3 regions of the Pseudomonas sp. LR2-20 genome follow, and region 2 is predicted to be linked to each of the others. Evidence: predicted binding sites of a transcription regulator. Region 2 holds the regulator's gene; each other region holds the start of a gene.
What was found. Region 2 encodes sigma-54, which starts transcription at its own class of promoters, with help from an activator protein. Its sites were predicted from a motif close to ANTGGCATNNANNTTGCTNT; they were not measured.
Positions count from the first base shown of each region.

Region 1: a site for sigma-54 is predicted at 1,584-1,603, ahead of glnA (type I glutamate--ammonia ligase). Genes of this name have one in related genera too.
Region 3: a site for sigma-54 is predicted at 1,425-1,444, ahead of flgB (flagellar basal body rod protein FlgB). Genes of this name have one in related genera too.

Region 1 covers NZ_AP025944.1:413,404-416,678, forward strand. Annotated here, with positions in the region: gene glnA (type I glutamate--ammonia ligase) at 80-1,486, opposite strand; gene thiI (tRNA uracil 4-sulfurtransferase ThiI) at 2,104-3,275, shown strand, end outside.
Region 2 covers NZ_AP025944.1:1,080,883-1,084,157, reverse strand. Annotated here, with positions in the region: gene lptB (LPS export ABC transporter ATP-binding protein) at 1-428, shown strand, start outside; gene OCX61_RS04680 (RNA polymerase factor sigma-54) at 605-2,098, shown strand; gene hpf (ribosome hibernation-promoting factor, HPF/YfiA family) at 2,177-2,485, shown strand; gene ptsN (PTS IIA-like nitrogen regulatory protein PtsN) at 2,498-2,965, shown strand; gene rapZ (RNase adapter RapZ) at 2,968-3,275, shown strand, end outside.
Region 3 covers NZ_AP025944.1:1,639,612-1,642,886, forward strand. Annotated here, with positions in the region: partial or broken gene OCX61_RS07170 (DUF6861 domain-containing protein) at 1-644, opposite strand, end outside; gene flgB (flagellar basal body rod protein FlgB) at 1,491-1,898, shown strand; gene flgC (flagellar basal body rod protein FlgC) at 1,902-2,345, shown strand; gene flgD (flagellar hook assembly protein FlgD) at 2,361-3,074, shown strand; gene flgE (flagellar hook protein FlgE) at 3,102-3,275, shown strand, end outside.

The DNA of each region.
Region 1 (3,275 bases), 670 kb from region 2:
GGACGGGCGTAAAACAAAAAACGGCCTTCAGAAGAAGGCCGTTTTCGGTGATTCAGATCGGCGCAAGGCGCCAATCAGATCAGCAGCTGTAGTACAGCTCGTATTCCAGCGGGTGCACGAAGGTGCGGACCTTGATTTCTTCTTCGCTCTTCAGCTCGATGAAGGCATCGATGAAGTCGTCGGAGAACACGCCGCCCTTGGTCAGGAACGCACGGCCTTTATCCAGCTCTTCCAGAGCTTCTTTCAGGCTGCCGCACACTTGCGGAATGTCCTTGGCTTCTTCTGGCGGCAGGTCGTACAGGTTCTTGTCGGCAGCATCGCCTGGGTGGATCTTGTTCTGGATGCCGTCCAGGCCAGCCATCAGCAGGGCCGCGAAGGCCAGGTATGGGTTGGCCGATGGGTCCGGGAAGCGTGCTTCGATACGGCGGGCTTTCGGGCTGCCGACGTAAGGAATACGGATCGAGGCGGAACGGTTGCGAGCCGAGTAGGCCAGCATTACCGGGGCTTCGAAGCCTGGGACCAGACGTTTGTACGAGTTGGTCGACGGGTTGGTGAAGCCGTTCAGGGCCTTACCGTGCTTGATGATACCGCCGATGAAGTACAGAGCGGTTTCGGACAGGCCGGCATAGCCTTCACCCGAGAAGGTGTTCTTGCCGTCTTTCCAGATCGACATGTGCACGTGCATGCCCGAGCCGTTGTCGCCGTACAGTGGCTTCGGCATGAAGGTAGCGGTACGGCCGTAAGCGTCGGCAACGTTGTGCACGACGTATTTCAGGGCCTGTACTTCGTCAGCTTTCTTCACCAGGGTGTTGAACTTGACGCCGATTTCGTTCTGGCCGGCAGTCGCCACTTCGTGGTGGTGAACTTCAACGGTCTGGCCCATTTCTTCCAGGGCGTTGCACATGGCGGTGCGGATTTCGTGGTCGTGGTCGAACGGCGGAACCGGGAAGTAGCCGCCTTTCACGCCTGGACGGTGGCCTTTGTTGCCGCCTTCGACGTCAGCGCCAGTCATCCACGAGCCTTGCTCGGAGAAGATCTTGAACATCGAGCCGGAGATGTCCGACTGGAACTTCACTTCGTCGAAGATGAAGAACTCTGGCTCTGGGCCAGCGAATACGGTGTCACCGATACCGGTGCTCTTCAGGTACTCTTCGGCGCGCTTGGCGATCGCACGTGGGTCGCGATCGTAGCCTTGCATGCTCGACGGGTCGACGATGTCGCAGGTGATGATCAGGGTCGGTTCTTCGGTGAACGGGTCCAGAACGGCAGTCTCGTCGACTGGCATCAGGATCATGTCGGAAGCTTCGATGCCTTTCCAGCCAGCGATGGAGGAGCCGTCGAACATCTTGCCGACTTCGAAGAAGTCTTCGTCCAGGCCATCACGCGCCGGCATGGTCACGTGGTGCTGAGTACCTTTGGTGTCCGTGAAACGCAGATCAATCCACTTGACGTCATGATCTTTGATGAGTTGAACCGACTTCGACATGTTGTCCTCCGGAGGGTCTAGAGCGCGGTGGGCCGCTGCTCTGGAAAAAGGGTGTTGCCGGGCGCGGATAGTCGGCCAAGCGTACCTGCCTCACAAGGGAGCAAATTGCATGCCAGTGCCCGAAAATGGCGAGGGCGAGATAAAAAGGGGCGTTTGCGGGCATTTGCCAGGCTGGCTGCGGGAAAATGTGCACCCTTAGAAGGCAAGAATCGAGTGTTGGGCACCAAGTTGGTGCGTGGCTTGATTTTTGTGGTGCCCTTGGGATCACGCGCCGCCCGCGCGGCGCATCGCGAGCTACGCTCGCTCCTACGTTTGTTTCTGGCCAATATTTTCTGTGGGATTTGCGCGCGTACGCCTTGGCGCATGACTCGATATTGCGTGGTACCAACAAGGCGGTCGCGCGCGCCTGTCACAGGCGTTACTGGCCCGAAACAAACGTAGGAGCGAGCGCAGCTCGCGATGCGCCGCGCGGGCGGCGCTCGATCTCACAGGCAGCGCAAAACCTGGCCCAAGCATATATCTCAAAGCTTCTGATCAAAAGTTGGTCAAATCCTGAGCAATTTCCGCTATAATTTGCGCCCCTCATTTTCGGCAGGCCCTGCGCGCGCTGTTAACCAATGAAACTTATCGTCAAAGTCTTCCCAGAAATCACCATCAAGAGCCGGCCGGTGCGCAAGCGTTTCATCCGCCAGCTCGGCAAGAACATCCGCAACGTGCTCAAGGACCTCGATCCAGAGCTCGCGGTCGATGGTGTCTGGGATAACCTCGAAGTGGTCACCCGCGTCGAGGACGAGAAGGTCCAGCGCGAGATGATCGAGCGCCTCACCTGCACCCCGGGCATTACCCACTTCCTGCAGGTCGAGGAATACCCGCTGGGCGACTTCGACGACATCGTCGCCAAGTGCAAGCACCACTTTGGCCACCTGCTGGCTGGCAAGCGCTTCGCCGTGCGCTGCAAGCGCGGCGGCCACCACGACTTCACCTCGATGGATGTCGACCGTTATGTCGGCAGCCAGCTGCGCCAGCAGTGCGGCGCCACCGGCATCGACCTGAAGACCCCTGAAGTGCTGGTGCGCATCGAAATTCGTGATCAGCGCCTGTATGTCATCCACAACCAGCACAACGGCATCGGCGGCTACCCGCTGGGTGCCCTGGAGCAGACCCTGGTGCTGATGTCCGGTGGTTTCGACTCCACCGTGGCGGCCTACCAGATGATGCGTCGCGGCCTGATGACCCACTTCTGCTTCTTCAACCTCGGTGGTCGTGCCCACGAGCTGGGCGTGATGGAAGTGGCCCACTACCTGTGGAAGAAGTACGGCAGCAGCCAGCGCGTGCTGTTCATCAGCGTGCCGTTCGAAGAAGTGGTCGGCGAGATCCTCAACAAGGTCGACAACAGCTACATGGGCGTGACCCTCAAGCGCATGATGCTGCGCGGTGCCGCGCACATGGCCGACCGCCTGCAGATCGACGCGCTGGTCACCGGCGAGGCGATTTCCCAGGTATCCAGCCAGACCCTGCCGAACCTGTCGATCATCGACTCGGCCACCGACAAGCTGGTGCTGCGCCCGTTGCTGGCCAGCCACAAGCAGGACATCATCGACCAGGCCACCGAAATCGGCACTGCCGACTTCGCCAAGCACATGCCGGAATACTGCGGCGTGATCTCGGTGAACCCGACCACCCATGCCAAGCGTCACCGCATGGAGCACGAAGAAAAGCAATTCGACATGGCCGTGCTCGAGCGCGCTCTGGAGCGTGCCAAGTTCATCTCCATCGACCACGTGATCGA
Region 2 (3,275 bases):
TGGCCATTCTCGAGACCCGCAAGGACATCGACCGCGAAGGCCGGCGCAAGGAGCTGGAAAGCCTGCTGCAGGAGTTCCACATCAGTCACATCCGCGACAACCTCGGCATGAGCCTTTCCGGTGGCGAACGCCGCCGGGTCGAAATTGCCCGCGCCCTGGCCACCGCACCGAAGTTCATCCTGCTGGACGAACCTTTTGCCGGTGTCGACCCGATCTCCGTGGGTGACATCAAGCAGATCATCCACCACCTCAAGGCCAAGGGCATCGGTGTACTGATCACCGACCACAACGTCCGTGAAACCCTGGATATCTGCGAAACAGCCTATATCGTCAACGACGGCCGACTGATCGCCGAAGGTGACGCCGAGACCATCCTGGCCAACGACCTGGTCAAGGAGGTCTACCTGGGCCACGAGTTCCGACTCTGACCCCTGGGACCTGCCTGGAGCGCTGGCATTAACGCCCTGTCGGGGCTTAAGTTGTTACAGTGCTCTAGGCAAACGCTACAATTTAAGGCATAAAACTTGCTTGAATTTGGCGCTCCGGCGCCCTCGTGTAGTGGATGGCGCATGCGCGCCGGCGAACAAGGTATTAAGCCCCAGCCATGAAACCATCGCTCGTCCTAAAAATGGGCCAGCAACTGACGATGACACCGCAGTTGCAACAGGCCATCCGCCTACTCCAGCTCTCCACCCTGGACCTCCAGCAGGAAATCCAGGAAGCGCTGGAATCCAATCCGATGCTCGAACGTCAGGAAGACGGCGACGACTTCGACAACAGCGACCCGATGGCGGACAACGCCGAGAACAAGCCGGCCGCCGAAGTCCAGGACACCAGCTTCCAGGAAAGCACCAGCAGTGCCGAAACCCTGGAAGACGGTGAGTGGAACGAGCGCATCCCCAACGAGTTGCCGGTCGACACCGCCTGGGAAGACATCTACCAGACCAGCGCCAGCAGCCTGCCGAGCAACGATGACGACGAGTGGGACTTCACCACCCGCACATCGGCCGGCGAAAGCCTGCAGAGCCACCTGCTGTGGCAACTGAACCTGGCACCGATGTCCGATACCGACCGCCTGATCGCCGTCACCCTGATCGACAGCATCAACGGCCAGGGCTACCTGGAAGACACCCTCGAAGAGATCTGCGCAGGCTTCGACCCGGAGCTGGATATCGAGCTCGACGAGGTCGAAGCGGTGCTGCACCGCATCCAGCAGTTCGAGCCGGCCGGCGTCGGTGCCCGCAACCTCGGCGAGTGCCTGCTGCTGCAATTGCGCCAGCTGCCCGCCAGCACGCCGTGGATGGGCGAAGCCCAGCGCCTGGTCACCGATTTCATCGACCTGCTCGGCAGCCGCGACTACAGCCAGCTGATGCGCCGCATGAAGCTCAAGGAAGACGAACTGCGCCAGGTGATCGAACTGGTGCAGAGCCTCAACCCGCGGCCCGGTTCACAGATCGAGTCCAGCGAACCGGAATACGTGGTGCCTGACGTGATCGTGCGCAAGGACAGCGACCGCTGGCTGGTCGAGCTGAACCAGGAAGCGATCCCACGCCTGCGGGTCAACCCGCAGTACGCCGGCTTCGTCCGCCGCGCCGATACCAGCGCCGACAACACCTTCATGCGCAACCAGCTGCAAGAGGCGCGCTGGTTCATCAAGAGCCTGCAAAGCCGCAACGAAACGCTGATGAAGGTCGCCACGCAGATCGTCGAGCACCAGCGCGGCTTCCTCGACCATGGCGACGAAGCGATGAAGCCACTGGTCCTGCATGACATCGCCGAAGCGGTGGGCATGCATGAGTCGACCATTTCGCGGGTGACCACGCAGAAATACATGCACACCCCGCGTGGCATCTACGAACTGAAGTACTTTTTCTCCAGCCACGTCAGCACCGCCGAAGGCGGAGAATGCTCGTCTACGGCGATTCGCGCGATCATCAAGAAACTGGTTGCAGCGGAAAATCAGAAAAAGCCATTGAGTGACAGCAAGATCGCTGGTTTACTGGAGGCACAAGGCATCCAGGTAGCCCGTCGCACCGTCGCCAAGTACCGCGAGTCCCTCGGCATCGCACCGTCGAGCGAGCGCAAGCGACTGATGTAGCCCCTGGATGTGCCACAGCGTTTGTGGGGCAGGTGCAATACCTGCCTCTTTATGCACGGGCAACAAAGGAGAAGCTGTATGCAAGTCAATATCAGTGGACAGCATGTAGAAGTCACCCAGCCACTGCGCGATTATGTGCTTGAAAAGCTCGCTCGCGTGGAAAGTCACTTCGACAAGATCACCAACGTGCAGGTCATCATGAAAGTCGAGAAGCTGCAGCAGAAGGTCGAGGCGACCCTGCAGATTCCCGGCGGTGAAGTGGTTGCCAACGCCGAACACGAAGACATGTATGCAGCGATCGACGCCTTGGCCGACAAGCTCGACCGCCAACTGAAAAAACACAAGGAAAAACAGCAAAGCCTGCTGCAAGGTGCAGCAGCCCGCTGATCCCTCTCATCCATGATCCGACTTGAAACCATCCTGACCCCCGGCCGTTCCCTGGTGAATGTGCCGGGCGTCAGCAGTAAAAAACGCGCGCTGGAAACGATCGCCGCTGCGGTCCACCGCGAAGTCCCCGAGCTTGATGAGCAAGATCTCTTCGAGAAGCTGATCGCCCGCGAAAAACTGGGCTCAACTGGATTTGGCAATGGCATTGCAATTCCACATTGCCGTCTCAAGGGTTGCGAGAGCCCGGTAAGTGCCCTGCTCCACCTCGCCGCCCCCATTGATTTCGACGCCATCGACGGTGCACCTGTGGACTTGCTGTTCGTCCTGCTGGTGCCAGAAGCCGCCACCGATGCGCACCTTGAACTGCTCCGCCAGATCGCCAGCATGCTCGATCGCAAGGATGTTCGTGATCGCCTGCGTGCCGCCAGCAGCAGCGAAGCGTTGTATCAAGTCGTCCTGGACGTGCAGAACGGGAGCTGAACATGCGCCTGATCATCGTCAGCGGCCGGTCCGGCTCCGGCAAGAGCACCGCCCTTGATGTGCTGGAAGACAACGGTTTCTATTGCATCGACAACCTGCCCGCCGGGCTGCTACCGCAGCTGGCAGAGAACGCGTTGATCAATACCGAACTGCTGCAACCCAAGGTGGCGGTATCGATCGATGCGCGCAACCTGCCCAGCCACCTGTCGCGCTTCCCCGAACTGTTGGCGGAGGCCCGTGGGCGCCACATCCAGTGTGATGTGCTGTTCCTCGATGCCGACCAAGACACGCTGCTCAAGCGTTTCTCGGA
Region 3 (3,275 bases), 560 kb from region 2:
CCCCCACGGGTGAGGTAGGACACCATGGCGCCCAACAGCAGCATCACCACTTCGACATGCCCGGTGGCAATGAAATGCGCGGCCTGATTGATGGCAAACGGGTTGTCCTGGCTGAACGCGCTCAGCCCCTGTTCGCCGCATGGGCCTTCCCAGGCGATACCAATGCCATCCAGGTAGCACTCGCCAATGCGCGGCAAGCCGTCGACGAAGAACTCGGCGAGGGAGGCGATGCCCAGCACACCGAGGATCCAGCCGCTGACCTTGAAGCCGATGGCGGTACCTGCAACCCCGCCGGGAAATGCACCGACACCGCCGGCGAAGGCACCGATGCCGGCACCGAGCAGGCCGCCAGTGAGGGCGCTGCCGGCGACGATCATCGCCATCTGCTCGGCGACGCCGAGCAGGTCGTTGAGGATGCTTTTGATGTCGAGGTCGGCGAAGCGCTGGCGCAGCAGTTCGCCCGCTACCCATTCGGCCTTGTAGAAAGCGCGCCGCACGCTGTCGACACGGCGCAGGTTGAGGGCCAGTGATGGCACTTCTTCGTTGAGGTAGGTACGGAAATGGGCGCCTCCCTGATAGCCCATTTCATCGGTGATGCGTGACTCGATATCGCGCCAGGTGGGCACGATGTGCCAGAGCAGCATGAGGCGTCTCCCTGCCAGTTTTGTGCAGGGGAATCACATCATGGGGTGGGGGTAGGACGTTCCTGAGTCAGTTGTAGGAAAAGTCGATTCGATGCTGGAGGGGGACGTTCGGGATTGGGTTGTTGCTGCGAGGGGTACGGCTGGAGGGATTTGGCGCCCTTGAGATCGAGCGCCGCCCGCGCGGCGCATCGCGAGCTGCGCTCGCTCCTACGTTTGTTTCGGGCCAATGATTCCTGGGGGATTTGCGCGCGAATGCCTGGGCGCATGGCGCTATATCGCGTCGTGCCAACAAGGCGGTCGCGCGCGCCTGGCACAGGCGTTACTGGCCCGAAACAAACGTAGGAGCGAGCGCAGCTCGCGATGCGCCGCGCGGGCGGCGCTCGATCTCAAGGGCGCTGCAAGGCTTTCGACGTACTCCTACGTTTGTTTCGGGCCAATGATTCCTGGGGGATTTGCGCGCGAACGCCTGGGCGCATGACGCAATATCGCGTCGTATCCACAAGGCGTTCGCGCGCGTCTGGCACAGGCGTCACTGGCCCGAAACAAACGTAGGAGCGAGCGCAGCTCGCGATGCGCCGCGCGGGCGGCGCTCGATCTTGAACGGCACGCATTCAGCGCGATACACCCGCCCCAACATCTGACGTCAATTTTTTGTTTTGCCGCTTTTGCCACCCGGCAATTGCCGCTTTCCCTTCGCCAAGCGGAAGCACTTTGCCGCTTTTCTGGCATCGCGCCATTACGTGAATCCGCCACAGCCCAGTGTTTCCGGGCATTCAACAATGTGGCACAGCCCTTGCTATACCTTGCTCAACGAAATTCCGGCCAACCTTCGAAGGTTTCCCCGACATGAGCATCAGTTTCGACAAGGCGCTTGGCATTCACGAAAAGGCACTGGGCTTCCGCGCCCAGCGCGCCGAAGTGCTGGCCAACAACATCGCCAACGCCGACACGCCCAACTACAAGGCGCGTGACATGGACTTCTCTTCGGTGCTTGCCGCCGAGAGCCAAAAGCAGCAAAGCGGCCGCTTCGCCATGGATCGCACCAACAGCCGCCACATCGAAGCCGAAGGCCTGGCGATGGCTGACGACACCCTGCAGTACCGTGTGCCGACCCAGCCGTCGATCGACCAGAACACCGTGGACGCCCAGATCGAGCAATCGAACTACACGGAAAACGCCATCGGTTTCCAGGCCAGCTTCACCTTGCTCAACAGTAAATTCAAAGGGCTGGTTTCGGCCCTGCGCGGAGAGTAATTCATGTCCCTTTCCAGTGTTTTCAACATTGCCGGCAGCGGCATGAGCGCGCAGAACACCCGCCTCAATACCGTCGCCTCGAACATCGCCAACGCCGAGACCGTGTCGTCGAGCATCGACCAGACCTACCGTGCGCGCCACCCAGTGTTCGCCACCACTTTCCAGAATGCGCAGAGTGGCGTCAGCCAGTCGCTGTTCGAGGATCAGGGCGAGGCAGGGCAGGGTGTGCAGGTCAAGGGCATCGTCGAAGACCAGAGCAACCTTGACGCGCGCTACGAGCCGAATCATCCGGCGGCGAACAAGGACGGCTACGTCTATTACCCGAACGTCAACGTGGTCGAGGAGATGGCTGACATGATCTCCGCCAGCCGTGCGTTCCAGACCAACGCCGAGTTGATGAACACCGCCAAGAACATGATGCAGAAAGTACTGACCCTGGGTCAGTGATAAGGAAGCCGGACCATGGCCATCGATACCTCCAGTGGTGTAAACCTCAACGACGTCCTCGCGGCGTCCGGTGTCAGCACCGGTACCACCAAGAAGACCACCACCGATACCGCCTCGCAGACCGGCAACAGCTCGCTGGGCAAGGATGCATTCCTGCAGCTGCTGGTCACCCAGATGCAGCACCAGAACCCGCTCGATCCGCAGGACAACGGCGAGTTCGTGGCCCAGTTGGCCCAGTTCAGCAGCCTTGAAGGCATTACCTCGCTGAACGAGTCGGTCACCAACATCACCAGTGCCATGGCTTCGTCCCAGGCGCTGCAGGCCTCGTCGCTGGTCGGTCGCTCGGTGATCGTGCAGAACGACAAGGCAGTGGTCGATACCGCCGACAGCTTCAATGGCCAGTTCGTCGTGCCGCAGGCCATTGACGGGGCGAAGATCACCGTCAAGGACAAGGACGGCAACACCGTCAAGACCATTGAAGTGGGCGAGCAGAAGGCCGGCTATGCCGACTTCATCTGGGATGGCACCAATGCGAGCGGCGAGAAGGTCGACCCGGGCACCTACACCTTCACCGCCAGCACCACGGTGGACGGCAAGTCGGTGCAGATGAACACCCTGCTGCCGGCCAAGGTCACCAGTGTCAGCTTCAACACCACGGGCGAGATGGTGCTCAACCTCGCCGGGGTCGGCAAGGTTTCCCTGTCCGACGTACAAACCATCGGTATCTAAGGCCGGAACGGCACAAGGAGTTACAGCATGTCTTTCAATATCGGCCTTAGCGGTCTGTACGCAGCCAACAAGCAACTGGACGTTACCGGCAACAACATCGCCAACGTCAACACCACCGGCTTCAAATCGTCGCGTGCCGAGTTCGCCGACGTCTACGCCGGCGCCAACCGTCTGGGCGTGGGCAAGAACCAGGTCGGCAAC